DNA from 3 places in the Streptomyces sp. P5F9 genome. Region 1 is predicted to be linked to each of the others. Evidence: riboswitches for the same ligand, from Rfam matches in the RefSeq annotation. Region 1 holds a riboswitch; each other region holds the start of a gene.

Region 1 (9,810 bases):
CGGAGCCCGGAGCTCAGCGTACGGAATGCGGTCACGATGCCTCCAGGTCGGGTCGGTCAGGCTTTCCATTATGGTCGACCCCTGTGACAACGCCGCTGCGTCGGCGTCATCAGGACCGGTTTCCAAGGAAAGACCAAAGTTCCGCGCCGGAGATTGACACCGCGGGACGGAACTCGCCCTTCCGTTGACAGGACACGGCACCTCTCCCGATACTGACTCGCCGTTCAGTACCCGCCATTCAGCACCGACCGTCCGGTACGCGCTCCCGTACTCGTGCTGCCCGTACTCGCCCTGTCGGCCGGCGCCCCGAGGAGCCCGTATGACCGCCCCCTTGATGTCGCTCACCTGGACCGACCACGTCACCGGCCGCCAGGGCTTCCTGGTCGTCGACCGGCTGGTGCGCGGGGTGTCCAGCGGCGGACTGCGGATGCGGCCGGGCTGCACGCTCGACGAGGTGGCGGGGCTGGCCCGGGGCATGACCATGAAAGAGGCGCTCCATTACGACCCGGCGGGCCGGTACATCCCCCTGGGCGGCGCCAAGGGCGGTATCGACTGCGATCCCCAGGACCCGGTGTCGTACGGCCTCCTCGTGCGCTATCTGCGTGCCATGCGGCCGTACATCGAGAGCTTCTGGACGACGGGTGAGGACCTCGGGCTCACCCAGGACCTGGTCGACCGGGCCGCCGCGGAGGCGGGGCTCGTGTCGTCGATCCAGGCCGTGTATCCGCTGCTCGACGACGAGTCCGCGGCGCGGCGGCGGCTCGCGGACGCCTTCGCGGTCGAGGTGGACGGCATCGGTCTCGACGAGCTGGTCGGCGGCTGCGGCGTCGCCGAGTCGGTGCTCGCGGCGCTGGACCGGGCGGGCGTGCCGTACGCGGGGACGCGGGTCGCCGTGCAGGGGCTGGGCACCATGGGCGGGGCCACGGCGCGGTTCCTCACGCGCGCGGGGCTGTCGCTCGTCGCCGTCGCCGACATCAAGGGCACGATCGCGAACCCGGCCGGCCTCGACGTGGACGCGCTGCTCGCGGCCCGGGACGCGTACGGCACCGTGGACCGCTCCGCGCTGCGCCCGGGCGACCTCGAACTCCCCGGCGAGGACTGGCTGTCCGTCGACGCGGAGGCGCTGGTTCCGGCAGCGGTGTCGTACGCGATCGACACCGCGAACCAGCAAGGGATCACGGCCCGGTGGATCGTCGAGGCGGCCAACATGCCTGTACTGCCTGAGGCGGAGGAGCTGCTGTCCGCGCGCGGGGTCACCGTGCTGCCGGACGTGGTCGTGAACTCCGGGACGAACGCCTGGTGGTGGTGGACCCTGTTCGGCGACATCGGCGCCGACGCGGACGAGGCCTTCGCCCACACCCGGCGTTCGATGCGCGCCCTGATCGACCGGATGCTGGCCCGCGCGGAGGCCGACGGCACGACACCGCGCGCCGCCGCGCACGCCATCGTCGCGGACCGGCTGCCGGTCATCGCGGAACGGTTCGGCTGGTACCGGTGACGTAGGGGACACCACCCCTATGGACAACGGATTAGGGTGACCGCGTGGCGAGAGTGCGGTTGAGCGTGGTGGAACGGCGGGCCGAGTTGCTGCGGGCGGCCGTCGAGCAGATCGAGGCGCGGGGTGTGGCGGCGGTCAGGATCGCCGACGTGGCCTCGGCCCTCGGCGTGAGCAACGCGCTGGTGCTGTATCACTTCTCGACCAAGGAGAAACTGGTCGCCGCCGCGTTCGCCTTCGCCGCCGAGGACGACCTCGCGCACCTCCACAAGCTCCTGGGCCGCCGTACGACCGCGCTGCGCCGGCTGCGGGCAGCGGTGCGCTGGTACGCGCCGACCGGGCAGGCCAAGGGCTGGCGCCTGTGGATCGAGGGCTGGGCGGCGGCCCTGCGCGAACCCGCCCTCCTGGACGTCACCCGCGATCTCGACCGGCAGTGGAAACAAGCACTGGCGGAGGTCGTCGCCGAGGGCGTGACCGCGGGCGAGTTCCACTGCCCGGACCCGGCCACCACCGCCCTGCGCCTGACGGCCCTCCTGGACGGCCTCGCCGTACAGATGACGGCATACGGGGGAGCGGTGCCGCGGGCACGGGCCCTGGAGTGGGTCGACGAGGCGCTCGCACGGGAACTCGGCCTGGAGCGGGCGGCGTTGACCGCTCCCTGAGGCGTTCCCTCAAAAGCCGACTCTTCGAGGAAACGCCTCCCGAAAAGGCCGCCTCTCCGAGGGGTCACCTCCGCACCCGGCGCCTCCGCACCTGTCACCCCGTTACCGCAGCACCCCGTTACCGAGTCGCTTCGTCAGGCCACCCGCTCGATCCGCATCTTGATGTCGTCCGGCGACAGTGCGCCCTTCGCCTCGACGTGGTCCCCGGAGGACTCGCCCCGCAGCCGGCGTCCGATCCACGGCACCAGGTACTCGCGCGCCCAGTGCACGTCGTCGCGCCGGATGTCGAGCGTGCCGCGCGGCGGCAGCGGGGGCCAGGGCTGGTCCGGGTCGGCCGGGACCTCGACGCCGAGGACCTGGCCGGCGCGGAGCGCCACGCGCGTGTGCCCCTCGGGAGAGAGGTGGAGCCGGTCGCCGTCCCAGGCCCGCCGGTCCTGGACCGTCTTCAGGGACCACAGGTCGAGCACCGGGCAGCCGTAGCGGTCGGCGATGGCCCGCACATGTCCGTTGTAGGTGGCGATCTTGCCGCGCAGATGCTTCAGCACGGGCACGCCGCGGGTGTCGAAGCCGGTCGTCACCATGACGGTGCCGACGGCGGCGGTGAGATCGGCGACCGCGCGTTCGAAGCGCTCGGCGACCTCGTCGGGGTCGGTGCCCGGACGGATGATGTCGTTGCCGCCCGCGGCCAGGGAGACCAGGTCGGGCCCGATCTCCTTGGCCCGGGTGAGCTGGTCCTCCACGATCTGGTCGAGCAGCTTCCCGCGCACGGCCAGGTTGGTGTACTCGAAGTCGCCCTCGGGCCGCCGATCCGCGAGCAGTACCGCGAACCGGTCGGCCCAGCCGACCATCGCCCCATCGGGCCCTGGGTCGCCGACGCCCTCGGTGAAGCTGTCCCCCACCGCCACGTACGACCCGATCACTGATCTGTTGTCACTCTTCGAATCGTTAGCCACGGCAACCATAATTCACCCTCGCATGTGACCTACGCGATCGTATTTAGGGGTTGACGGACGGTGAGATAAGCCACTTGTAAAGGGTTGTCCAAAGTCGGAATAAGCCTCTGATCAGGGGCGTTGACCCCGAAACTGCTATGCCTGAAGGCCGGACCCAAGGATCTGGGTCCGGCCTTCGGTTGCGTGGGGCAGGCGTCGGGGCCCGATGTCAGCCGACAGTGACGCCGTGCGAGCGGAGGTAGGCGACCGGGTCCACGTCCGAGCCGTAGTACGGCGTGGTCCGGATCTCGAAGTGCAGGTGCGGGCCGGTCACGTTGCCGGTCGCGCCGGAGAGGCCTATCTGCTGCCCCTCGGTCACGGTCTGGCCGGCCGAGACGGACAGCTGCGACATGTGGGCGTACTGCGAGTACTCGCCGTCCGCGTGCCGGATGACGACCTCGTTGCCGTAGGCGCCGTCGTAGGCCGCCGACACGACCGTGCCCGCGGCGACCGCCTTCACGGTGGTGCCGGTCGGGACGACGAAGTCGACGCCGGTGTGGTAGCCGCTGGACCACATGCTGCCCGCGACGTGGTAGCCGGTGCCGATGGTGCCGCCGGTCACCGGGAGGGTGTAGCCGGTGGAGGTGCCGACACTCGTGCTGTCGTCGCTCCGCGCGGCCGAACTGCTCTTCGACGAGGAAGAGGAGGACGCCGACGAGGACGAAGAAGACGAGGTACCGGACGACTTGGACGAAGTACCGGTGTCCGTCCCGCCCGTCGAGGCCTTCTCACCGAGGGAGAGCTTCAGGCCCGGGTGGATCAGGGACGGGTCGCCGCCGATGGCCCCGCGGTTGTCCTGGTAGAGCTTCTTCCATCCGCCGGTGACGTCCTGCTCCTCGGCGATCTTCGCGAGCCAGTCGCCGGCCTTCACCGAATACGTCTTGACGCCCGAGGCCTTCGAGACGGTCTTCGCGGTCGCCTTCTCGGAAACCGTCTTCTCGGCCGCCGGAACGGACTGAACTGCCTTTTCCGGAGCGGAAGTCGAAGTGGCGGCATGGGCGCCGGTGGCCCCCATGAGCGGAAGGGCGAGTGCCGCGCCGCCGGTTCCGGCTACGGCCATCGAGCGGGTGAGTCGCTGGGACTTCGGGCGGCGGTGCTTACCCTTCGCGGGCATGACGAATTCCTCTCCGGCGCCTGCGAGGTGAGCTGTCGGGTGCGGGCTGGAGATGCCCGGCCGCGCGCTGGTCGCGGCTAAACCCCAAGCCCGTTCCGGAGACCGGAACAGGCGTCTTACCTGTGGGTCCCCCGCTCCTGCCGCATACGGGTGGGTGTGTGCGGAGTCCGGTCGGCGGCAGGATTGGGCGTCCGTCCGGATTGGTGGCGAACGTAAGCGAGGAAGACGCAAAGGGACAAGCAGGAGGTTCCACGGATTTGCGTTCCTTGTGTTTCCCTGTGGGAATTCACAGTCACCCTCCGTGAATTCCCACAGGACTCAACCCCTCAATTCCCCTGTAAAAGCACGTCAATTACGTGAACATGACGAACGACGCACGGTCACGAATATGACGCTGCTCACGTACACAGCTCTCAGGTTCCTTTATTCCAGAGCGAGTTGGAACGAAGGCTGCAATTGGGACAGAGGGATCAGATGCGACGGAGGCGGATAACCGTCGCATCGAGGTCACCGCACAGCCCGGTGCGCAGCCCGTGGTACAACAAGACGGCACCCCGGTGGACTTCGCCCGTTTCGAGGCATTCGTACGACGCTGTCGGGTCGAGCCCGCGCAGCCGGAGCGCCGGTGCGGGCTCGCCGTAGTGCTGCGCCTGGAGCAGGGCGAGGACGACGGTCTCGTCGCCGCGCACGTACTGCACGGCGCTCAGTCCGCCGCTCGGCGCGCGCAGCCGGTGGAGGTCGCCGTGCTGCACGAGCGGCCGGATCTCCTTGTAGAGGTCCACCCACCGGCGGGCCTCGGCGAGTTCCTCCTCGGTCCACTCCGAGAGGTCGCCGCCCACGCCGAGGACTCCGGCCATGGCGCTCACGAACCGGAAACGCAGGCTGCTGACCCGGTCGTTGAGCTGGGTGTTCGGGCTGTCGGTGACCCAGGCGGCCATCACGCGCGCGGGGTGGATCTGGCTGAAGCCGTGCTGGATGGCGAGCCGGTCGAGCGGGTCGGTGTTGTCCGAGGTCCACACCTGGTCCGTGCGGCTCATGATGCCGAGGTCGATCCGGCCGCCGCCGCCCGAGCAGGACTCGAAGGCCACGCCCGGGTGGGCTGCCCGCAGCCGGTCGAACAGGGCGTACAGCGCGCGCACATGGTCGACCCAGAGGCGCTGCGGGTAGGCGTCACCGGGCCACCCGGCATCCGTGAAGCAGCGGTTGAAGTCCCACTTCACGTAGTCGATCGGGGCACTGGAGAGCAGCCCGTCGAGCTGCTCCCAGAGGTACTCCTGGACGTCCTCGCGGGCGAGGTTCAGTACGAGCTGATTGCGGAACTCCGTCCGCTTTCGCCCCTCTTGGTACTGCACCCAGTCGGGGTGCGCGCGGTACAGATCGCTGTCCGCGTTGACCATCTCGGGCTCGACCCAGATGCCGAACTGCATGCCCAGCGCGTGGACGCGGTCGGCAAGGGGCTTGAGTCCTGCGGGAAAGCGGTCCGGGTTCGGGGTCCAGTCACCGAGCCCGGCACGGTCGCTGACGCGCTTCCCGAACCAGCCGTCGTCGACCACGAACAGCTCGACCCCGAGCGCCGCCGCGCGCTGCGCGAGCGTCTCCTGCTGCTCCTCGGAGATGTCGAACTGGGTGGCCTCCCAGGAGTTGTAGAGCACCGGCCGGTCCTGGTCCGCGTCCGGGATGACGTACGTCCGCTGGTACGTGTGCCAGGTGCGGCTGGCGCCCCCGAAGCCGGCGTCGCTCCACAGGCCGGCGAAGACGGGGGTCGTGAAGGACTCCCCCGCCTCCAGGAGCAGCAGTCCGGAGTCGTCGTACCCGGCGCCCCCGGTGATCTGCACGCGCGCGTCGGGGAGTTGGGCCACGGCGATCCGCCAGGACCCCGACCAGCCGAGGGCGCAGCCGTAGACCTCGCCGCGCTCCTCGGTCGCGTCCGTGTCGAGGGCGACCCAGGGCAGGTGCTGGTGCCCGGTGTGGCCGCGCCGGCTGCCGATGACCTTCTCACCGTAGGTGAGGCCGGAGCGCACCAGCCGCGACTCGGCGGCCCACCGCCCGTGCAGCTGCGACAGCTGCCACCCCTCCCGCTCGGGCAGCGTCCACACGGCGGAGTCGGCGCGCAGCAGCTCCAGCGTCTCGGCCCCGTCGTTGCCGAGGCTCGTCCAGCGTTCCACGACGTCGCCGCGCATCCGGTAGTGCAGCGTGATCGCGAGACCGGTGTCCCGGAAGCGGAGCCGCAGCTCGTCGCCCTCGGTGTCGTACCGCTCGAAGGTCCATTCCGTGCCGCGGCGCTCGGGCGTGCGCACGGACAGGGCGGGGCGGGCGAAGCGGGGGCCGCCCTCGACGGGGTACTCCTCCCGGCCGTCGAGCGGGGACTCGAAGGAGGCGCCGACGGGCAGCGGACGGGCGGCGAGCTCCTCGGCGTCGGCAAGTGCGATCGCGGGGCCCCAGTGCAGGTGGAGCAGCTCGTCGTCCTCGGTGAGATGGACGGCGTAACTGCTCGTAGGGCCCGACAGCACCCACGTACGGCCGTTCTCGGCGATCTCCAGCATCAGGTTCCTCACAGATTCGAACAAGTCCGCTCAAGCACCAACATCATCAACGGCGGGAGGCCTGTGAGGCAACGCCTGTGGACAACTCATTGCCTGTCGGACCCATGTCGTATCGTCGAGAACGTGCCCGCCGGTGAGCCGCGTCGTCGGGCCGAGTGGGAGGAGTCCTCGTGACGCAGCAGATTCCGTCGACCGAGCCGGAGTTGTCCGGGGTGCGCAATTTCCGGGACGTGGGCGGACTTCCTACAGTGGACGGACGACGGGTGCGGCACGGGGTGCTGTTCCGCAGCGGCCACCTCGCGCACGCGACCGAGGAGGACGCCGCGTTCCTCGACTCGCTGGGCCTCCACACGATCTTCGACTTCCGCAACGCGTCGGACCAGAAGCTGGAGGGTCCCGACGTCGGGCTGCCCGGTGTGCGCAATGTGAACCTGCCGCTGAGCGACCCGGCGGACGGCTCCGAGTTCTGGAAGATGGTCCGCGACGGCGAGATGGACCAGCTGCGCGAAATCCTCGGCGGCGACAAGGGCGCGAACCGGATGATCGCCTCGTACCGGACGATCATCAAGGAGCGCACCGCCGAGCACTCCCAGGTGCTGCGCTCGCTCGCGGAGGACAGTGTCCCCGCGCTGATGCACTGCGCGGCGGGCAAGGACCGCGCCGGCCTGTCGATAGCCGTGACGCTGCTCGCCGTGGGCGTGGAGCGCGAGGCGATCGTGACCGACTACCTGGAGTCGAACGCGAAGCACCGCCGCTACAAGGTGCGCCGCAGCGGCCCCTCCGCCTCGGCCTACTCCCCCGAGGTGATGGAGCTCCTCAGCCCCCTCTTCGACGCCCGCGCCGAGTATCTGACGGCGGCCTTCGAGACCGTCGAGGAGACCTGGGGCAGCGTGGACGCCTACCTGGAACAGGGACTGGGGATCACCCCGGAGGTCCGGGAGCGGCTGCGCGAGCGCCTGCTCGACTGAACCGAACCTGGTGAACCGGCCGCCGCGGCAGGCTACTTGGCGCCCACGGAGAACAGCAGGTAGATGAAGCCCGCGAAGACGTGGCCGACGGCGATGTAGATGATGAGCCGCACCCACAGGGCACGGGGGAACTTGTCCTCGATGTTGTTGCCGCTCATGGCGTCTCTCCGGTGATCGGGCCCAGGCACAGGGTGGCCGTGGGGCTCTGCAGCAGGGTGTGGACGAACAGGACCTCGACGCCGTCCTCGTCGGCGGCGGCGAGGCGGTGCGGGGTGAGCGAGTCGAAGTGCGCGCTGTCGCCCGGCGCGAGGAGGTGCGCGGTGTCGCCGAGGCGCAGGCGCAGCCGGCCCGTGAGGACGTACAGCCATTCCTCGCCGGGGTGCACGCGCACGATGTCGCCCTGGGAGCCGTGCGGGATGCGCACGCGCAGCGACTGCATGCCGCGGCCGGGGGCACCGGCCTGCCAGTAGGTCCAGCCACCCGCCCGGGTCGGTTCCATGTCGGCGGCGCGGACTACGGCCTCCCGGTCGGTGACCGTCTCGCCGAGCAGATCCGAGACTGTCGTACCGTAGATCCGGGCGAGCGCGAGCAGCATCGGCAGCGAGGGCTGGCGCTGCCCGGTCTCCAGACGGGAGAGATGGGCGGGCGAGAGTCCGGCCGAGCGGGCGGCGACCTCCAGGGTCAGGGAGGCGCGGCGGCGCAGGGCCCGGAGCTGTGGTGCGACGGTGGCCGGCAGGTCTTCGACCGGCCCTGCCGACTGTTCCGGCTCGGTCTCGGGAGAGCTCATGCTCTCCATTCAGCCGGACATTTGCCCCTGCGGCAAATCTCTTGCCTCAGGGGCAAAAACCCACGGCGCCCGCCCACGGCGCCAGGCAGAAACCCCTACCGGTTGGCCACCGCTACCGGTTCGCGACCGCCTGCTTCACGAGCGTCTTGCTGAAGTCCCACATCAGCCCGCCACCGCTGTGCGCGTCGTCCATCACGGCGGTGAAGGCGTCCACGAACCGGTCCACCTCACGCTCGCCGATGATCAGCGGTGGGATGAGCTTGATGACCTCCAGGTGGTCGCCGGAGACCTGGGTGAGGATGCGGTGCCGCTGGAGCAGCGGCACGACCACCATCTGCGCGAACAGGCCCTTGCGCGCGGCCTGCAGCATGGCCCAACGGCTGCGCAGCTTCAGCGACTTGGGCCTGCCGAACTCGATGCCGATCATCAGGCCCCGGCCGCGGACGTCGGCGAGCAGCTCGTACTTGTCGACCAGCGCGGCGAGCCGGGATCTCAACTGCTCCCCGGTGGCACGGGCGTTGGCGACGACCTGCTCGTTCTCCATGACCGACAGGACGGCGAGCCCCGCCGCCATGGCCTGGGCGTTGGACCCGAAGCTCGCCGAGTGGACCAGCACCCGGTCCATGGACGAGTAGACCTTCTTGAAGATCCAGTCCTTGCCGAGGGTCGCGCCGACCGGCACATACCCGCCGGACAACGCCTTCGCCACGCACACCAGGTCCGGCTCCACGCCCTCCTCGTGCTGGTAGGCGTAGAAGTCACCGGTCCGGCCGAGACCGGTCTGTACCTCGTCGGCGATGAGCAACGCCTTGTGCTGGTGCAGGAGTTCCTGCGCGGCGCGCAGATAGCCGGGCGGGGCCTCGTGCACGCCCTTGCCCTGGATCGGCTCGACGACGAGGGCGGCGACGTCGCCCTTCTTCAACTCCCGTGCCAGGGCGTCGAGATCACCGAGCGGTACGGCCGTGTCCGGCAGCAGCGGGGCGAAACCGTCCCGGAAGCCGTCCTCGCCGTTGACCGAGAGCGAGCCGGTGGTCAGGCCGTGGAAGGCGTGGTCGCAGTACAGGACGCGGGTTTTCCCGGTGGCGTAGCGGGCGAACTTGAGCGCGGTCTCGACCGCCTCCGTACCGCTGTTGCCGAAGAACACCCGGTCCAAGTGCGGGCTGTGGGTGAGGAGTTGCTCGGCGAGCAGGCCGGGCAGCGGCTGGCAGTCGAAGCGGGTGAGGTCCGCGAGCTGGGCGTCGAGGACGTC
Region 2 (9,810 bases), on a different contig from region 1:
TCAGTGTCGGCGCGGTGGTGGTGGCGGAGAACGGCAAGGAGCTGTCCCGGGGCCACTCCCGCGAGTCCGGCGACCCGGTGGTCCACGCGGAGGAGGCGGCGCTGGCGAAGATCGACCCGCAGGACCCGCGCCTCCCCACGGCCACGGTCTACACGAGCCTGGAACCCTGCACCCACCGCGCCTCCCGCCCCAAGCCCTGCGCCCAACTGATCCTCGACGCGGGCGTACGGCGGGTGGTGACCGCTTGGCGCGAGCCGGACACGTTCGTGGCGGGGGCGGACGGGAGCGGGGCGCTGGCCGCGCGGGGGGTGACCGTGGTCGTACTCCCGGAGTACGAGGAGCGGGCGAAGGCGCCGAACCGGCATCTGCTCGGCTGAGGCGCACCCTCTCTGGAGGAATGTGACACCTCGGGGGGTGAGTGTCACATTCCTCTGGAACACCTCCCCGCCCTCGCTGCTCCCCGACCGGCCCATCAAATCCTGCGCCCCACCGCCTCCCACGTCACGCTCACAAAGAACCGGTGCGGACAACGCGGAGGTAGGACACATGAGGGCAGTGGGCCGGCGGCACGCCATCACCTTGCTGGGCGCGTCCGTAGCCGTAGGACTACTCGCCTCGTGCGGATCGACGGACACCGGTACGCGAACCATGGCAAGGGCGCTGCCCGCGAGCGCCGCGTTCACGCACCCCGGGGTGCTCGTCAGCAAGGGCCAGCTGGACGCTGTACGCAAGAACGTCGCCGCCGGCAAGCAGCCCTGGCTGAAGGCGTACTTCGGGATGCGGGACAGCAAGTACGGGTCGTACAAGTACACGGCGAAGCCGTACGCGGACGTCGACTGCCCCTGGAACGGCAAGGCCGCGCACGGCTGTGTCGAGGAGCGCGAGGACGCGATCGCGGCGTACACGCAGGCGTTGCTGTTCAGCATCACCGGGAAGCAGCATCACGCGCTGAAGGCGCGGGAGATCATGGACGACTGGTCGGCGAAGATGAGGGAGCACACCTCCGACGACGCCGGGCTGCAGACCGCGTGGGCCGGTTCGACCTGGGCGCGGGCTGCGGAGATCGTGCGGTACGCGCCCGGCGCCGGCTGGCCGGCGGACCGGGTCAAGCGGTTCGGGACGATGCTGCGTACCGCCTACGAACCGGAAGTCACCAAGAACCTGCCGGACTACAACGGCAACTGGGACCTCGCGATGACGGACGCGGCGATCGGTATCGCCGTGTTCCTCGACGACCACAAGGCGTTCGACGCCGCCGTCAAACGTTTCCGCGACCGCGTGCCCGCCTACTTCTACCTCGCCAAGGACGGCAAGGTGCCGCTCACCCCGGTGGGCTCGAAGGTCACCACCCCGCAGAAGCTGACGACGTACTGGTTCAAGCAGACGACCTTCAAGGACGGCGTCGCCCAGGAGACGTGCCGCAACTTCAAGCACGTCGGGTATTCGCTGGCGGCCACCGCGCACATCGCCGAGACCGCCTGGCACCAGGGCGTCGACCTCTACGACGGGGTCAAGGACCGGCTCAGGGCGGCACTCGAATTCCACGCCCGCTACCAGCTCGGCGAGCCCGCGCCCGCCTGGTTGTGCGGCGGCAAGGTCGACCGGAACATGGGGCCCGACCTGGAGGTCGCCGTCAACCACCTGGAGGGCCGGCTCGGAGTGAAGGTGCCCGCCGCGCACAAGCTCGCCGAGTCCACCCGCCCGGCCGGCAGCGACGACCTCTTCGTCTCCTGGGAGACCCTCACGCACGCCGGGAACACCGCCGACTGAAACCTGTGTGACATCGGACCCCGCGGATGGCGTATAGTTGTAATCACAACGGCGCGGGGTGGAGCAGCTCGGTAGCTCGCTGGGCTCATAACCCAGAGGTCGCAGGTTCAAATCCTGTCCCCGCTACTAAGGCCAAGGGCCGGAATCCAGAAATGGATTCCGGCCCTTGGTGTTTCTCCCCCCTTCCCCCCTCTCCCGATGTCCTCGATCGGCTCACACCGCTCGCCGCCCTCCCTCCGTCACGAAAAACTGGACGCGTGGAGGAGGGTCCGTATGTGCGAGCCGGCGGGCGCCTGCCCGGCGATCCCGTGCCCGACCCCGGCCTCGGCCCCGTCGAAGGACGGCGGATCTCGTACACCCGCACCACCGTCCGCCGCCTGCCCGCGCTGCTGCTGATCGTCGGGGCGTTCTACGACTACCTCACCCCGCAGGCCTTCACCGCGGCCCCGCTCTTCACCGCCGCCCCGCTGGTCGCCGCCCCGCTCTACTCCCGGCGCGGTACGGTCCTCACCGGTCTGGCGGCCGTCGCCGTCGTGCTCGCGGTCCACGTCAGGCTGGGCATCGTCCTCGACATCGACGCGGTCACCGAGGTGGTCACCGTGGCGACGGTCGCCGTGCTGGCCGTCCTCATCAACCTCCTGGTCCGCCGCAGCAGCGAACAGCTGGCCTCCGCACGCGAGATCGCCGAGGCCGCTCAACGGGCCGTACTGCCCGAACCGGCCGAGCGGATCGGCGGGTTCGAGATCGCGGCACGGTACGAGGCGGCGCAGGAGGGCGCGTTCATCGGCGGCGACCTGTACGCGGTGCAGGACACCCCGCACGGCGTGCGGCTGGTCGTCGGTGACGTGCGCGGCAAGGGCATGGGCGCGGTCGCCGCCGTCGCCGTGGTCATCGGGGCGTTCCGGGAGGCCGCCGAGCAGGAGGTCACCCTGGAGGCGGTCGCGCAGCGGCTGGAGCGGGCGCTGGCGCGCGAGGGCACCCGGCGCGACGGTCTCGACGCGTTCGAGGGGTTCACCACGGCCGTCCTCGCCGAACTCCCGCACGGCGACGGCGTCGTACGGATCGTCGACCGGGGCCATCCGCCGCCGCTGCTCCTGCACGAGGACGGCACCGTACGCACGTTGCAGGTCCAGGAGCCCGCACTGCCCCTGGGAATGGGCGAGTTGGGGGTCTGGCCCGACCGTGCCGAGGAGTTCGCGTTCCCCGGCGGGGCCACCCTCCTCGTCCACACCGACGGGCTGTCCGAGGCGCGCGACTCCCACGGCGTCTTCTACGACCCCGGTGCTCGGCTGGCCGGCCGGACCTTCCGCAGTCCCGAGGCGTTGCTCGGCATCCTCGCCAAGGAGGTGCGTCGGTACTCCGGGGGCTGGATGACGGACGACATGGCGATGATCGCCGTACGGCATCCATGACCGTCATCACGGCGGGTGACCGGGCGGGAGCCCTCCGCATAACAACTGACATGCCGTCAATACCTGTGGGAATTCTGAGACTCGGCCAACTCGCCCGTTTTTCGCCGGTGGTGGGCCGTTCGTCCAGCAAGGAAAGGTTAATGATCAAGCCGAACAGCTTGGAAACGGGCGCCCGTGTCTATTAACGTTCGATAACGCAGCGCGGTCGTCCCAGCCGTCACAAGAGATGGCTCCGTGCGCACGTGCCGAATCCCGCAAGGGAACCGGGGAACCACCACCTTGGGGTGAATCGCTCGTCGACCGCCGTGGCAACACGGCAGGTATACGCGCGTAGGAGACCTTCCTGCTCCGAACCCGTCAGCTAACCCGGTAGGCGAGAAGGAAGGAAAGGAGCACGCCCACGTGGCGTCAAACCAGGCTGCCCCAGAAGCCCCTGTCGTCTACGGCGGTTACCGCCCCGACGAGGGCCCCTGGGAGGAGTGGAATCCCAGCGCGGAGTCCGTTGCTCCCAACCGCGGCAAGCACCGTGTCGCCAAGCAGCGTGGTGGCGGAGGATTCGCCCGCAGCTCCACCGTCCTGGGCGTCGGTGTCATAGCCGCCGTCAGCGCGGGCGGCATGGCCAGCGCCAACACCGGCAAGCCGCCGGTCTCCATCTCCCTGCCCGACCTGCCCTCCGTGGGCCACCTGCTGGACGACTCGTCCAGCAGCACCCCCAAGGGTTCCGCCACGCCGCTCAGCAGTGTCGGGGTCAGCACGACCGAGACCGCCAAGGGCGCCTCGGACGCGGGTGAGCTGCTGCGCAACCGGATCATGGCGCAGGCCGAGTCGCAGCAGGTACAGGTCGACGGCAAGTCGAAGGCCGCCGTCGAGGCCGCCGTCGCCAAGCAGGTCGACGCCGCCGCCGCCAAGGCCGAGAAGGACGCCGCGAAGAAGGCCGCCGACGCGAAGAAGGCCGCGGAGGCCGCCGCGGCGAAGAAGGCCGAGGCCGCGAAGCTCGCCGCGCTGGCCAAGCAGTACACGCTGCCGGTCGGCTCGTACACGATCACCGGCACCTTCGGCCAGGCCGGCTCGATGTGGTCCTCCGGGTATCACACGGGTCTCGACTTCGCCGCGCCCACCGGCACGCTGATCAAGGCCATCCACAGCGGCACGGTCACCGAGGCGGGCTGGGCCGGGTCCTACGGGTACCGCACGATCCTCACCCTCGACGACGGCACCGAGCTGTGGTTCTGCCACCAGTCCTCGATCAACGTCAGCGTCGGGCAGAAGGTCTCCACCGGCGAGGTCATCGGCCGCGTCGGCGCGACCGGCAACGTGACCGGGCCGCACCTCCACCTGGAGGTGCACATCAACGGCGCCGCCACCGCGAGCGACCCGGCGCCCTGGCTGCGCAGCAAGGGCCTCAACCCCTGATCTCTCCCTGATCGTCTGGAATATCCGGTTCCGGCCCGGCGGTTGAGGTGAAGCATGACTTCTCTTCGCAAGCTGGGCCGGTCCGACCTGGAGATCTTCCCGCTGAACCTCGGCGGCAACGTGTTCGGCTGGACCGCCGACGAGGCGGCCTCCTTCGCCGTGCTCGACGCCTACACGGCCGCGGGCGGCAACTTCGTCGACACCGCCGACTCGTACTCGGCGTTCGCGCCGGGCAATCACGGCGGCGAGTCCGAGACCGTCATCGGCAAGTGGCTCAAGGCCCGCGGCAACCGTGCCGACGTCGTGATCGCCACCAAGGTCAGCCAGCACCCCGACTACCCCGGCCTGTCCGCCGCCAACATCAAGGCCGCCGCCGACGCCTCGCTGCGTCGCCTGGGCACCGACTACATCGACCTGTACTACCCGCACTTCGACAAGGAGGACGTGCCGGTCGAGGAGATCGTCGGCACGCTCGACGAACTGGTCAAGGCGGGCAAGGTGCGGCACATCGCCGCCTCCAACATCTCGCCCGAGCGCCTCCAGGCGTCCCTGGACTTCTCCGACCGCGAGGGCCTGGCGCGCTATGTCGCCATCCAGCCCCACTACAACCTCGTCTCCCGCGACACCTACGAGGGCGAGCTGCGGGACGTCGCCGAACGCGGAGGACTGTCGGCCCTCCCGTACTTCTCGCTGGCCGCCGGCTTCCTCACCGGCAAGTACCGCCCCGGTACGACGGTCGACAGCCCGAGGGCCGGGCGCGCGGCGGAGTACCTCAAGTCGGAGCGCGGCCAGAACGTCCTCACCGCCCTGGACGAGGTCGCCCAGGCCCACGACGCCCCGGTCGCCACGGTGGCCCTCGCCTGGCTCGCCGCCCAGCCCACGGTCGCGGCCCCGATCGCGTCGGCCCGGACGGTCGAGCAGCTCCCCGCACTGCTCGGCGTGGCGGAACTGGAGCTGACGGACGCGGAGATCGCCCGCCTCACGCAGGCATCGGCGTAGGTGTCCTTGGAGCTATGACCGGTACGGGTTGTACAGGGGACTCCCGTACGACCCGTACACCGGCGGCCACGGCGGCACCACCACCGGTACCGGCGGCGCTGTCCGCCGCGCCGCGTAGTCCAGCGCGGGCCGTGCCACCTCCCGGCGCAGCCACAGCTCGTGCAGCAACTCCCTTTCCCGTACGACGAAGTCGGCGCCGGCGCGGCCCCGCGTGGCCCGGTACCGCAGGAACGCCAGGGAGGTCGCGTACGCCTCGTACTGGGCGACCGAGCGGGCCGCCTGCCTGCCGAGGCGGTGGCGGGCGTACTCGCGGGCCAGGCGGCGGGCCTTCATCGAGCCGAGCACGAAGGGTTCGGCCGGGGTCAGCCAGCCCGCGTAGACGTAGGCGGGCAACTCCTCGTGCACGGTGCGCAGTTCGCGCTGCCGGGTCCAGACCGCGAGCCAGGTCAGCAGGCCGAACATGGGGACCATGAAGACGCCGTAGACCTCGAAGAAGCCGTACTGGCCGAAGGTGGAGGAGCCGTTCCAGATCGCGTGCATGCCCATCGCGAGGAGCAGGCCGGTCAGGGGGAGCAGGACGCGTCGGATGTGCTGCCGGTCGGGGGAGAGGGCGGCGACGCCGAAGCCGATGCCGGTGAGGACGGTGAACAGGGGGTGCGCGAACGGGGACATGACGATGCGCACGAAGAAGGTCGCCGCGGTGACGGAGGTGAGGCCGCGGTCGCCGGTGAGCTGGTCGGTGCCGAAGGCGGTGCCGAGGTAGAGGATGTTCTCGGTGAACGCGAAGCCGGTGGCGGTGACCCCGGCTATCACCACCCCGTCGACGATCCCGGTGAAGTCCCGTCTGCGGAAGAGGAAGACGAGGAGTACGGCCGCCGCCTTCGCCGACTCCTCGACGATCGGGGCTATGACAGTGGCGCCGAGAGTGTCCGCGCTGGTCGGGTCGGCGGTCGTGGTCGCTATCCATCTCGTCGCGAAGCTGTTGGCGACGATCGCTATGAGGGCCGCGGCGCAGGCACCCCACGCGAAGGAGAAGAGCAGGTTCCGCCAGGGTCCGGGGTCGACCCGGTCCAGCCAGCGGAAGGCGCCGACGAGGAGGGGTACGGGTAGTACGGCGAGCCCGAGGCCGACCAAGAACCCTTCGGTACCGGTCTGTTGACGCACCAGCGCGAGGATGACCAGCCCGGAGAGCGTGAGCAGGGCGATCAGCGCGCCGTAGCGGACCCAGTTCCGCTGCCACCAGCGCACCCGCGGCCCGTGCCCGGGCACACCACCGGCGGGGTGGCCGGGGTGTGGGGGGTACGGCGGAAAGGTGGCCACGGCATCGACCCTAACGAGGTAAGGGCACGGCCCGCGAGGGAGCCTGGCGTCAGCGCTGGTCGTCAGTGCTGGTCGTCGTCCGGTCGTCGTGGGGTACGCGACGGAAGAGCAGATCGTTCACGACATGTCCCTTGTCCAGTCCCTGGCCCTCGAAACGGGTCAGCGGCCGGAACTCCGGACGGGGCGCAAAACCGCCGTCAGGTTGGCTGTTCTCGAAGTCCGGGTGCGCGTCGAGCACTTCGAGCATCTGCTCCGCGTACGGCTCCCAGTCCGTCGCGCAGTGCACGGTCGCGCCGGGCTTGAGGCGGGTCGCGGCGAGGGTGAGGAACTCCGGCTGGAGCAGCCGCCGCTTGTGGTGCCGCTTCTTGGGCCAGGGGTCCGGGAAGTACACGCGCAGTCCGTCGAGCGAGTCCGGGGCGAGCATCTCGCGGAGCAGGATGATCGCATCCCCGTTGGCGACCCGGATGTTGGACAGGCCGTGGTGCTCGGCGAGGCCCAGGAGATTGCCCTGGCCCGGGGTGTGCACGTCGGCGGCGAGGATGTTCGTCGCGGGGGCTTCGGCGGCCATCTGTGCGGTGGCCTCACCCATGCCGAAGCCGATCTCCAGGACGACCGGGTTGTCGTTCCCGAACAGCTCGGCGAGATCGAGGTTCCGTCGGCCGTCGATGTCCAGGCCCCACGTGGGCCACAGGCGTTCCAAGGCGTCCGCTTGGCCAGCGGTGACCCTGCTTCGGCGTGGCTGGAAACTTCGGATGCGGCGTTCGAAGTGGGAGCCGGCGGGGTCGGGCGTCGGCCCGCCGGGAAAACGGGGTTCGCCCTTGGGCCGGGTGCGGTGTGCGGGCTCGGTGGGGGTGGCGGGGGTGTTGGCGGTGTCAGACACAATGCGTTGATTTTACGGGGCGTGCGCCTTTGCGTCTGCGTGGCTTGTGTTGTCTTGCGAGTGGCGGGTGCGTTGTGGCTGGTCGCGCCCACGCGGCGGAGCCGCATATCGATACAGCCCTGCGCCCCTAGGGGGTTGCCCTGTCCGGGGTTTGGAGTGGGCGTCGGTCTTGGTGCAATACAGCCAAGGCCCGGCGGGCTACCTCTCTGCCGATGGGTAGGGAGGCGGTGGCTGCCGGGCTTGGGGCGTTCAGCACATGTACGGCCCGCGGACCCTCCTTGATCAGGAAGTCGTCTACGAGGGTGCCGTCCCGCAGTACCGCTTGGGCGCGTACGCCGGCCGGTGATGGGATCAGGTCGTCCGGGGTCACCGCCGGGAGGAGGCGCTGTACGGCTCCCGTGAACGCGGTCTTGGAGATGGATCGCCGGAGTTCCCCCAATCCGTAGCGCCAGTGCTGTCGGGCCATGTGCCAGGAGCCGGGCCAAGCCGCCGTCGCCGCGACTTCCCGAGGCCGTACGACGCCCCAGTCGTAGCCCTCGCGGGCCAGGGCCGGGACCGCGTTCGGGCCGAGGTGGACGCTGCCGTCGATGCCGCGGGTGAGGTGGACGCCGAGGAACGGGAAGGTCGGGTCGGGGACCGGGTAGACCAGGCCCCGGACCAGTTCGGGGCGGGTGAGGGTGTAGTACTCGCCTCGGAACGGCACGATCCGCATGTCCGGGTCGTCGCCGGTGAGGCGGGCCACCTCGTCGCAGTGCAGGCCGGCGCAGTTCACCAGCACGCGCGCGCGGACGACGTCACCGCCGGTCGCGGTCACCGTACGGACGGCGACCCCGCGCTCGGGGCGCCGGTCGATGTGGGCGACCCGCGCGCCGTAACGGATCTCCGCGCCGGAGGCCTCGGCGAGGTGGTTGGCGACCTCGGTGTAGTCGCAGATCCCGGTCGTCCCGACGTGTATGGCGGCGAGGCCACGCACCTCCGGTTCGTACTCCGCGATCTGGGCGGCGCCCAACTCCCGGACCGGAATCCCGTTCTCCCGCCCGCGCTGCACGAGCGCGTGCAGCCGGGGCAATTCCGCCCGCTCCGTGGCGACGATCAACTTCCCGGTGACGGCGTGCGAAATCCCGTACTCCGCACAGAACTTCACCATCTCGGCAGCCCCGCGCACGGCATACCGCGCCTTGAGCGACCCGGGCCGGTAGTAGATCCCGCTGTGGATCACCCCGCTGTTGCGCCCTGTCTGGTGCCGAGCGGGTCCGGCCTCCTTCTCCAGCACGGTGACGCGCGTGCCCGGCGCGGCACGGCTGATCGCATACGCCGTGGACAGCCCGACAATCCCGCCACCGACCACGAGCACGTCACAGTCGTACCCGACCCCAGCCCGCACGTGCACCACCTCCCGGCTTCGATAGTGCACTGCACCACTGACAGTCACTTCAAACGCCGGGAGGGCAGAACCCCCCAAGGGGCGCGGGGAACTGCGCGACCAGCCACAGCGCACCCGCACACGCAAGACGGCACAAGCCCGGCAGACCCTTAGGCGGGCGCCATCAACAACGGCCGAGCCCGCTCCCGCAGCTCAACAACCCGCGGCTCATCCCCATACGGCTCCAACCGGTGCAAAAGATCCTTCACGTACTCGGTAGTCCGAGCAGACGAGATACGCCCGGCAACCTCCACCGCCCGAACCCCTTGCTCGCACGCCGCATCAAGATTCCCCGACTCAAGCTCAGCCACCGCCGAGACAACGAGCCGAAGCCCGTGCGACCGCACGAACTCCTCCGTCGGCTTCGACAACGCCTGCTCAGTGAACCGCCGCACCTGCCGCGGCGCCTTCAAGTCCCGATAGCACTCCGCAGCGTCCGCGGCGAACCGGTCGTAGCCGTAGAACCCGAGCCAGGACGGATCGTTGTCACCCTCCCGGGACCGCTCAAGCCACCCCTCGGCCGCCTTCAGGGCAGCGCCGGCCGCCTGTGCGTCCCCGGCCTTCGCATGGGACCGCGCCTCGACGAGCCGGAA
Region 3 (9,810 bases), on a different contig from region 1:
ATCGGCGTCAGCTTGTAGAGCTGCTCCAGGACCGCTTCCGGTACGAAGCCGTTCTTGATCTCGATGACCAGGCGCAGGCCGTGCGCGCGGTCGGTGAGGTCCTTGACGTCGGCGATGCCCTGCAGCTTCTTCGCGCCGACCAGGTCCTTGATCTTGGCGATCACCTTCTCGGGGCCTACGGAGAAGGGCAGTTCGGTGACGATGAGGCCCTTGCGGCGTGCCGTCACGTTGTCCACGGCGACCGTGGCGCGGATCTTGAAGGTGCCGCGGCCCGTCTCGTACGCGTCCCGGATACCGGTGAGGCCGACGATCCTGCCCCCCGTGGGCAGGTCGGGACCGGGGACGTGCCGCATCAGGCTGTCCAGGTCCGCGTTCGGATAGCGGATCAAGTGCCGGGCGGCGGCGATGACTTCGCCCAGGTTGTGCGGCGGCATGTTGGTGGCCATGCCGACGGCGATGCCCGACGAGCCGTTCACCAGGAGGTTCGGGAAGGCGGCGGGCAGGGCCACCGGCTCCTGCTCCTGGCCGTCGTAGTTCGGGGTGAAGTCGACCGTGTCCTCGTCGATCGACTCGGTCATCAGGTTGGCCGCTTCGGACGGCCGGCACTCGGTGTACCGCATGGCGGCCGGCGGGTCGTCGTTGCCCAGCGAGCCGAAGTTGCCGTGGCCGTCGGCCAGCGGCACGCGCATGGAGAAGGGCTGTGCCATGCGCACCAGGGCGTCGTAGATCGACGCGTCCCCGTGCGGGTGCAGCTTGCCCATTACTTCACCGACGACACGAGCACACTTGACGTACCCCCGGTCGGGGCGCAGGCCCATCTCGTCCATCTGGTAGACGATCCGTCGGTGAACCGGCTTCAGGCCGTCCCGGGCGTCCGGCAGGGCTCGGGAGTAGATGACCGAGTACGCGTACTCAAGGTAGGAGCCCTGCATCTCGTCGACGACGTCGATGTCGAGGATCCGCTCCTCGAACGAGTCGTCGGGCGGCGGGGTCTTCGTGCTGCGGCGGGCCATCGCTGCCGGCTCCTCTTTTCTGGTCGCTCGCCTGGGGGTCGCTCCCCTTCGGCTCACTCTTGCTGAAGCGTGAACGGGGTCTTGACGTGAACCATTGTGGACCGCGGCACTGACAACGCGGACCAGGACCCGGCGTTGCCCGCTCGGGTCCGTCGCCGGCGGCTGCCGAGCGAGTCCACGTGTGCGACTGCCCGCAGGCTACGCGATCTCGCTCTCGGCGTACGTCCGCCGGGAACTTCGCCGACGGTCCGCACGCTTGCATACAGTGGCGGGACGAGCAGGATTTCTGCGGTTCCAGCCAGAGAATCCGCGATCGAAGGGACGTACATGCCCATGGGTCACACGGCCACCGCCGAGGCAGGGTCCGGCGGTCTGACAGCGACCGAACACCGCTTGGCCAACGGTCTGCGCGTGGTCCTCTCCGAGGACCACCTGACCCCGGTCGCGGCGGTGTGCCTCTGGTACGACGTCGGTTCCCGCCACGAGGTCAAGGGGCGTACCGGCCTGGCTCACCTCTTCGAGCACCTGATGTTCCAGGGCTCCGGACAGGTGAAGGGCAACGGCCACTTCGAACTGGTGCAGGGCGCGGGCGGTTCGCTCAACGGCACCACCAGCTTCGAGCGCACGAACTACTTCGAGACCATGCCCACCCACCAGTTGGAGCTCGCGCTCTGGCTGGAGGCCGACCGCATGGGCTCCTTGCTGGCCGCCCTGGACGAGGAGTCCATGGAGAACCAGCGGGACGTCGTCAAGAACGAGCGCCGCCAGCGCTACGACAACGTGCCCTACGGGACCGCGTTCGAGAAACTGACCGCCCTCGCCTACCCGGAGGGCCACCCGTACCACCACACGCCCATCGGCTCCATGGCGGACCTGGACGCGGCCACCCTGGAGGACGCCCGCGCGTTCTTCCGCACCTACTACGCGCCCAACAACGCGGTCCTGTCCGTGGTCGGCGACATCGACCCCGAGCAGACGCTCGCCTGGATCGAGAAGTACTTCGGTTCCATCGCGTCGCACGACGGCAAGCCGACGCCTCGTGAGGGCGTGCTGCCCGACACGATGGGCGGGGAGCTGCGCGAGGTCGTCGTCGAGGAGGTCCCGGCCCGCGCCCTGATGTGTGCCTACCGGCTCCCGGAGGACGGCACGCGCGCGTCCGACGCGGCCGACCTCGCCCTCACCATCTTGGGCGGCGGCGAGTCCTCGCTCCTTTACAACCGCCTTGTACGGCGCGACCGTACGGCCGTCGCGGCGGGCTTCGGTCTGCTGAGGCTGGCCGGGGCGCCCTCCCTGGGGTGGCTGGACGTCAAGACGTCAGGGGACGTCGAGGTGCCGGTGATCGAGGCCGCCATCGACGAGGAGCTCGCCCGGTTCGCCGAGGAGGGCCCCACGGCCGAGGAAATGGAGCGCGCCCAGGCCCAGTTGGAGCGCGAGTGGCTGGACCGGCTCGGCACGGTCGCGGGCCGCGCCGACGAACTGTGCCGGTACGCCGTCCTGTTCGGCGACCCGCAGCTCGCCCTGACCGCCGTGCAGCGCGTCCTCGACGTGACGGCGGAGGAGGTGCAGGAGGTCGCCAAGGCCCGCCTGCGCCCCGACAACCGCGCGGTGCTCGTCTACGAGCCGATCGCGGACGAGGATGACGAAGCAGAGGCCGGCGACGAGAACGAGGAGGCGGCCAAGTGACCGAGCTCGCCACGATGGAATTCCACCCGCAGCCGCAGGCCGGCGAGGCCAGGCCGTGGGCCTTCCCGGCCCCGGAGCGCGGGACGCTCGGCAACGGCCTGACCGTGCTGCGCTGCCACCGGCCCGGCCAGCAGGTCGTCGCCGTCGAGGTGCTCCTGGACGCGCCTCTGGACGCCGAACCGGCCGGCCTGGACGGTGTCGCCACGATCACCGCGCGGGCCTTCTCCGAGGGCACCGACAAGCACTCCGCCGAGGAGTTCGCCGCCGAGCTGGAGCGCTCCGGCGCCACCCTCGACGCGCACGCCGACCACCCGGGGCTGCGTCTGAGCCTGGAGGTCCCGGCCTCGCGCCTGGCCAAGGGGCTCGGCCTGCTCTCCGACGCGCTGCGGGCACCCGCCTTCGCGGACAGTGAGATCGAGCGGCTGGTCCGCAACCGCCTCGACGAGATCCCGCACGAGACGGCCAACCCGTCCCGCCGCGCGGCCAAGGAGCTCTCCAAGGAGCTGTTCCCGGCGACCTCGCGCATGTCGCGTCCGCGCCAGGGCACCGAGGAGACCGTCCAGAAGATCGACTCCGGGGCCGTACGCGCCTTCTACGAGCGGCACGTCCGCCCGGCGACGGCCACTGTCGTGGTCGTCGGCGACCTCACGGGCATCGACCTGGACGCGCTCCTCGCCGACACCCTGGGCTCGTGGACGGGCTCCACCGCGCAGCCGCGTCCCGTGCCGCCGGTGACCGCCGACGACACCGGGCGGGTCGTGATCGTGCACCGCCCCGGCGCCGTCCAGACGCAGTTGCTCATCGGCCGCGTCGGAGCCGACCGGCACGACCGCGTGTGGCCCGCCCAGGTGCTCGGCACGTACTGCCTCGGCGGCACCCTCACCTCCCGCCTGGACCGCGTCCTGCGCGAGGAGAAGGGCTACACCTACGGTGTGCGGGCGTTCGGCCAGGTGCTGCGTTCGGCACCCGACGGCACGGGCGCCTCGATGCTCGCCATCAGCGGCTCCGTGGACACCCCGAACACCGGTCCCGCGCTGGACGACCTGTGGACGGTGCTCCGCAGGCTCGCCGAGGGCGGACTCACCGACGCCGAGCGGGACATCGCCGTACAGAACCTCGTCGGGGTGGCGCCGCTCAAGTACGAGACCGCCGCGGCCGTCGCCAGCACGCTGGCCGACCAGGTCGAGCAGCACCTGCCCGACGACTACCAGGCGACGCTGTACCAGCAGCTCGCCGCGACCGGCACCGTGGAGGCCACCGCGGCGGTCGTGAACGCCTTCCCGGTGGACCGTCTGGTGACGATCCTGGTCGGCGACGCGGAGCAGATCAAGGCGCCCGTGGAGGCTCTCGGCATCGGTGAAGTGACCGTCGTCGCGGCCGAGTAGACGACCCGTAGCGAGCCGACGAGCGGCACGCGCGCGTGGGGGCCCTGGTGACTGAAGAGTCACCAGGGCCCCCTAATGTCCGAATTGGGGGAGAGGTTGCCCGTCTGCCCTGTGGCATGTGCAACAAAACCCGTGATCCGTTTGGGGATTGAAAGTGGCCCGCCTTAGCGTCGGTGCGGCTGTCCGTCAGGCACCGCGCCGCACTCGCGGCACCGGACAGTCATCGCCGAGTCCCCGTACGGCGCGAGCCAGGGGAGCCGGGGACCCACGTCCCTGGGGTGAATCGGACGCCCGCGCGCCCAGCGAGGGTGTCCGTAGGAGACCTTCCTGCTCCGAACCCGTCAGCTAACCCGGTAGGCGAGAAGGAAGGAAAGGACCAGCCACTCCATGGCGTTCACCCGCGCCACCGGGAAGCACCGTCGCCCGAGCCGGACCCACCGCACCACCGTTCGTGCCGCGAGTGTCGCGGCTCTCGCCACCTCCGGCGTCGTAGGCACCCTGGCCGCCGCCCCGGCGTTCGCCGCGGAGCCCGCCGCCGAGCAGACCGGTCTCACGCCCGTCATCGCCATCGGTGACTCCGTGGCCGACAAGATCGACGCCCAGGCCGTCGCCCAGCAGCAGGCCGCGGACGAAGCGCTGGCCAAGGAGGTCGCCCGCGCCAAGGCCGCCGCACTGGCCAAGGCGGAGCGCGAGGCAGCGGTACGCGCCGCCCGCGCCGCCGAGCGCAAGAAGCTCAACACCTTCGTCGCGCCGGTCACCGGCTCGTACGTCTCCACCGGCTACAAGACCGGCGGTTCCCTGTGGTCCTCCGGTGCCCACACCGGCATCGACTTCCACGCCTCGACCGGCACCTCCGTGCACGCGGTCGGCTCCGGCACCGTCGTCGAGGCCGGCTGGGGCGGCTCGTACGGCAATCAAGTGGTGATCAAGATGGCTGACGGCATGTACACCATGTACGGCCACCTGTCGTCCATCGGCGTCTCCGTCGGCCAGACGGTCACCCCGGGCCAGCAGATCGGCCTCTCCGGAGCGACCGGCAACGTCACCGGCCCGCACCTCCACTTCGAGGCCCGCACGACCGCCGAGTACGGCTCCGACGTCGACCCCGTCGCCTACCTCCGCAAGCACGGTGTGAACGTCTGACGGCGCACCGCCGCACTTCCCGAAGCCCTGGCCCGCGCGGCCGGGGCTTTCGGCGTTTCCGGAGCCCTCCTGTCCAAAAAATATCCATGGATTCCGGCCCGCCATCGGAAATTCCCGCTCATTGCAATAGAGTCACGGAACACACGTCAATCGTCGACGTTTCACGGGGATTAAGGCGGAGGTCGGACATGCGTATTCCGGCGCACTCGGTATGCACGGCGATCCGGGACGACATCGTCGCCGGTGTCTACGAGCGCGGCAGCCGCCTCACGGAGGAACTCCTCGCGCGCCGGTACGGGGTCTCGCGCGTCCCCGTCCGGGAGGCCCTGCGCACGCTGGAGGCCGAGGGATTCGTCGTGACCCGGCGGCACGCGGGCGCGTGCGTCGCGGAGCCGACCGAGCAGGAGGCCGCCGACCTGCTGGAGATGCGGATGCTGCTGGAGCCGCTCGGCGCCTCGCGGGCCGCCCAGCGGCGCACCGAGGCCCACCTCAAGGTGCTGCGCGGCCTCGTCAGGCTGGGCCAGGAGCGCGCCAGGCGGGGCAACAGCGAGGATCTGCGCTCCCTGGGCAGCTGGTTCCACGAGACGCTGGCACAGGCCTCCGGAAGCCCCGCGCTGACCTCGATGCTGACCCAGCTGCGGCACAAGATCGCCTGGATGTACGCGGTGGACGCCCCGGCCAACCCCGTGGAGTCCTGGGCCGAGCACGGGGCCATCGTGGACGCGGTGGCGCGTGGCGACAGCGAGCGTGCCCGGGCGATCACCGCCCTGCACACCGAGCGCGCGGGCACCGCGCACCGGCTGCGCTTTCCCGGCGGCGCGAACGGCACGGACCGTGTGAGGACTTCGCAACCTCCCGTAAACATGTCGGGCCTGCGGCATTAACACGGGCGCCGTATACAAAGAGAGGCTAATTCGCGGGGGATTATTTATGCTGCCCACAAGTGGAATTGCGAAGGGCTCGCCCGGTAATTCGGACGAGCCCTTCGAGGTTGCGTGCAGTGTTTTGCGGCGAAAAGCACCGCAACCATCAATTGAGGAACCCTCACGGCGCGCAACCACCTCCGCGAGAGCGGCGCCGGTTCAGGCGCAAAGGGGGGCGTGCTCAGACGGTCTCGGGGAGTTCCTCAAGACCTTCCGCGACCAGCTTCGCCAGTCGGTCGAGGGCCGCGTCCGCGCCCTCGGCGTCCGACGCGAGGACGATCTCCTCGCCGCCCTGGGCGCCCAGGCCCAGAACCGCGAGCATGGAGGCCGCGTTGACGGGGTTGCCGTCGGCCTTGGCGATCGTCACGGGGATACCTGCGGCCGTGGTGGCCCGGACGAAGATGGAGGCGGGGCGGGCGTGAAGGCCCTCCGCCCAGCCGACGTTGACGCGGCGCTCAGCCATGTGATGCTGCCCTTCAGAGTCTCAGGGTTGTCTAGACCAGTTTCCCACACGTGAAGCGACCCCGGACCGGCCTTGCGAACCGTCCGGAGCGAGTCGTCGGACCGCGGCCTCGGCCCGACGTCCCGTGCTCTGTTGTTGCCCACAGACTGCCTCGCGCCGTTGTCGGACGCGAGCCGTACGCTGGGCCCCATGCAGACCTCGTCGGACCGGCACGAGTACCCCGCCCACTGGGAAGCCGACGTGGTGCTGCGCGACGGGGGTACCGCGCGCATCAGGCCCATCACCGTCGACGACGCCGATCGCCTGGTCAGCTTCTACGAGCAGGTCTCCGACGAGTCGAAGTACTACCGCTTCTTCGCGCCGTATCCGCGCCTGTCCGCCAAGGATGTCCACCGCTTCACGCACCACGACTTTGTGGACCGGGTGGGACTCGCGGCCACCGTCGGCGGCGAGTTCATCGCCACCGTACGCTATGACCGCATTAGTGCCGACGGGCGTGCCGCCTCCGCCCCGGCCGACGAGGCCGAGGTCGCCTTCCTGGTGCAGGACGCCCACCAGGGGAGGGGCGTCGCCTCCGCCCTCCTCGAACACATCGCGGCCGTCGCCCGCGAGCGTGGCATCCGCCGCTTCGCCGCCGAGGTGCTGCCCGCGAACAACAAGATGATCAAGGTGTTCACGGACGCCGGCTACACCCAGAAGCGCAGCTTCGAGGACGGCGTCGTACGCCTGGAGTTCGATCTCGAACCCACCGATCGGTCCCTCGCCGTGCAGCGCGCGCGGGAGCAGCGGGCCGAAGCGCGCTCCGTACGGCGGCTGTTGATGCCCGGCTCGGTCGCCGTCGTCGGTGTCGGCCGTTCCCCCGGAGGGGTGGGCCGCAGCGTTCTCGACAACATCAGGGACGCCGGGTTCACCGGTGGCCTGTACGCCGTGAACAAGGCCTTCCCCGAGGAGCGGAAGGACCTCGACGGGATACCGGCGTACCGCTCGGTGCGCGACATCGAGGGCCCCGTGGACCTCGCTGTCGTCGCCGTCCCGGTCGAGCACGTCCCCGAAGTCGTCACCGAGTGCGGCGAACACGGAGTGCAGGGGCTCGTCGTGGTCACCGCCGGGTACGCCGAGAGCGGCCCCGAGGGACGCGAGCGCCAGCGCGAACTCGTGCGCCACGCGCGCACGTACGGCATGCGCATCATCGGGCCGAACGCCTTCGGGGTCATCAACACCGCCGCCGACGTACGGCTGAACGCGTCCCTCGCCCCCGAGATGCCGCGCCCCGGACGCATCGGCCTGTTCGCCCAGTCCGGCGCCATCGGCATCGCCCTGCTGTCCCGGCTGCACCGGCGCGGCGGCGGGGTCACCGGAGTCACCGGCGTCTCCACCTTCGTGTCGTCGGGCAACCGCGCGGACGTGTCCGGCAACGACGTCCTTCAGTACTGGTACGACGATCCCGACACCGACGTCGCCCTCATGTACCTGGAGTCCATCGGCAACCCCCGCAAGTTCACCCGCCTCGCCCGGCGCACCGCGGCGGCGAAACCGCTGGTTGTCGTCCAGGGCGCCGGATCCGCCCCCCAGGGACACGCCGTACGGGCGACCCGGCTGCCGCACGCGACGGTCTCCGCGCTGCTGCGACAGGCCGGGGTGATCCGCGTCGAGACGATCACCGAACTGGTCGACACGGGACTGCTGCTCGCACGGCAGCCGTTGCCCGGCGGGCCGCGCGTGGCGATCGTCGGGAACTCCGAGTCGCTCGGCCTGTTGACCTACGACGCGTGCCTCTCCGAGGGGTTGCGACCGCTCGCTCCGCTGGATCTGACGACGGCGGCGACGGCGGGGGACTTCCATCAGGCGTTGTCGGAGGCATTGGCCGACGAGGCGTGCGACGCGGTCGTGGTGACTGCGATACCTGCCGTGGGGGAGGGGCCGGCCGAGGACGCGGCGTTGGCGGAGGCACTGCGGTCCGCTGCTGCGGCGGCTCCCGGGAAGCCGGTGCTGGTGGTGCACGTGGAGCTCGGGGGGCTCGCGGAGGCGTTGTCGGCTGCGACCAGTACGGCGCCACAGGTTGCTTCGAAGGCGCCCGGCGCTGAGGGCGGTGCCCACCCGTTCCGCCCTGCGGAACGACTGCCCACCGCAGAGGCCGAACAATCGGTCACCGGGAGGCCGGCCCCCGAAGGCGGCGGCCTCATCCCCGCCTTCCCCGCCGCCGAGCGCGCTGTCCGGGCCCTCGCCGAAGCCGTGAAGTACGCGCAGTGGCGGCGCGAGGCCACGGACCCCGGCCGGGTGCCCGAGTTCGAGGACATCGACGAGAAGGGCGCCGCCGGACTGATCGGCGGGCTGCTCGCGCGCGGGCAGGGCCTCACGCTCGGCGTCGACGACACGTGCGACCTGCTCGGCAAGTACGGCGTCGACGTCCACCGCGCGCTGCCCGGGCCCACCCCCGACGCCGCCGCCGAGGCCGCCCGCACCCTCGGCTACCCGGTCGCCCTCAAGGCCACCGCCCCGCACCTGCGCCACCGCGCCGACCTGGGCGGCGTACGGCTGGATCTCGCGGACGAGGACCAACTGCGGCGGGCGTACGCCGAGTTGGGCGAGTTGTTCGGGAAGCCGGAGGAGCTGCGGCCGGTGGTGCAGCGGATGGCGCCGCGCGGGGTCGACACCGTCGTACGGGCCGTCATCGACCCGGCGGCGGGGGCCGTGCTGTCGTTCGGGCTCGCCGGAGCCGCCTCGCAGCTGCTCGGGGACACCGCGCACCGGCTGATTCCGGTCACGGACCGGGAGGCCGGGTCGTTGATCCGGTCGATCCGGACGGCGCCGCTCCTGTTCGGCTGGCGCGGCTCCACGCCGGTCGACACGCCTGCCCTGGAGGAGCTGATGCTCCGGGTCTCGCGGCTGGTCGACGACCATCCCGAGGTCGTCGCCGTGACCCTGGAGCCGGTGGTCGTGGCCGCGCACGGACTGAGCGTGCTCGGTGCCTCCGTCCGCCTGGCCCCGCCGCCCGCCCGCGACGACCTCGGCCCGAGGACGCTTCCCGTGTACTGACGGATGTGCCGGAGGAGGCTTCCCGCACCCCGGTCCCGTGTACTGGGACAGCTGTGACGAGACAGTGCTCGGCGGTGCCTCGCAGTCAGTGCGCCACCGTAGGATGGACGTCATGGCCAAGACCAGTACGACGACCCAGGGGCTGCGTGCGGCGATCGAGCGCA

What was found. A riboswitch is a leader RNA that binds a small molecule or an ion and turns the genes downstream of it on or off. The one in region 1 is predicted to bind cyclic di-AMP.
Region 2: linked by a shared signal. The riboswitch ahead of AC31A1_RS31860 (M23 family metallopeptidase) and the one ahead of AC31A1_RS10285 (M23 family metallopeptidase) in region 1 are both predicted to bind cyclic di-AMP.
Region 3: linked by a shared signal. The riboswitch ahead of AC31A1_RS13010 (M23 family metallopeptidase) and the one ahead of AC31A1_RS10285 (M23 family metallopeptidase) in region 1 are both predicted to bind cyclic di-AMP.

Annotation. Positions count from the first base shown of each region.
Region 1 covers NZ_JBXVPZ010000041.1:3,982-13,791, forward strand. Annotated here, with positions in the region: gene AC31A1_RS10265 (MBL fold metallo-hydrolase) at 1-35, opposite strand, end outside; gene AC31A1_RS10270 (glutamate dehydrogenase) at 320-1,498, shown strand; gene AC31A1_RS10275 (TetR/AcrR family transcriptional regulator) at 1,543-2,157, shown strand; gene AC31A1_RS10280 (SGNH/GDSL hydrolase family protein) at 2,292-3,077, opposite strand; gene AC31A1_RS10285 (M23 family metallopeptidase) at 3,319-4,263, opposite strand; cyclic di-AMP (ydaO/yuaA leader) riboswitch at 4,268-4,430, opposite strand; gene AC31A1_RS10290 (alpha-galactosidase) at 4,734-6,806, opposite strand; gene AC31A1_RS10295 (tyrosine-protein phosphatase) at 6,977-7,774, shown strand; gene AC31A1_RS10300 (DUF6126 family protein) at 7,807-7,932, opposite strand; gene AC31A1_RS10305 (helix-turn-helix domain-containing protein) at 7,929-8,561, opposite strand; gene AC31A1_RS10310 (aspartate aminotransferase family protein) at 8,674-9,810, opposite strand, start outside.
Region 2 covers NZ_JBXVPZ010000252.1:3,890-13,699, reverse strand. Annotated here, with positions in the region: partial or broken gene AC31A1_RS31880 (cytidine/deoxycytidylate deaminase family protein) at 1-377, shown strand, start outside; gene AC31A1_RS31875 (alginate lyase family protein) at 547-1,770, shown strand; tRNA gene AC31A1_RS31870 (tRNA-Met) at 1,823-1,896, shown strand; gene AC31A1_RS31865 (PP2C family protein-serine/threonine phosphatase) at 2,046-3,182, shown strand; cyclic di-AMP (ydaO/yuaA leader) riboswitch at 3,416-3,573, shown strand; gene AC31A1_RS31860 (M23 family metallopeptidase) at 3,585-4,595, shown strand; gene AC31A1_RS31855 (aldo/keto reductase) at 4,650-5,594, shown strand; gene AC31A1_RS31850 (PrsW family intramembrane metalloprotease) at 5,607-6,914, opposite strand; gene trmB (tRNA (guanosine(46)-N7)-methyltransferase TrmB) at 6,964-7,794, opposite strand; gene lhgO (L-2-hydroxyglutarate oxidase) at 7,922-9,208, opposite strand; gene AC31A1_RS31835 (NsdA family TPR-like regulatory protein) at 9,328-9,810, opposite strand, start outside.
Region 3 covers NZ_JBXVPZ010000058.1:12,761-22,570, reverse strand. Annotated here, with positions in the region: gene AC31A1_RS13025 (DNA gyrase/topoisomerase IV subunit A) at 1-1,013, opposite strand, end outside; gene AC31A1_RS13020 (M16 family metallopeptidase) at 1,341-2,696, shown strand; gene AC31A1_RS13015 (M16 family metallopeptidase) at 2,693-4,081, shown strand; cyclic di-AMP (ydaO/yuaA leader) riboswitch at 4,296-4,455, shown strand; gene AC31A1_RS13010 (M23 family metallopeptidase) at 4,469-5,224, shown strand; gene AC31A1_RS13005 (GntR family transcriptional regulator) at 5,413-6,108, shown strand; gene AC31A1_RS13000 (HPr family phosphocarrier protein) at 6,329-6,610, opposite strand; gene AC31A1_RS12995 (bifunctional acetate--CoA ligase family protein/GNAT family N-acetyltransferase) at 6,800-9,646, shown strand; gene AC31A1_RS12990 (DUF5998 family protein) at 9,750-9,810, shown strand, end outside.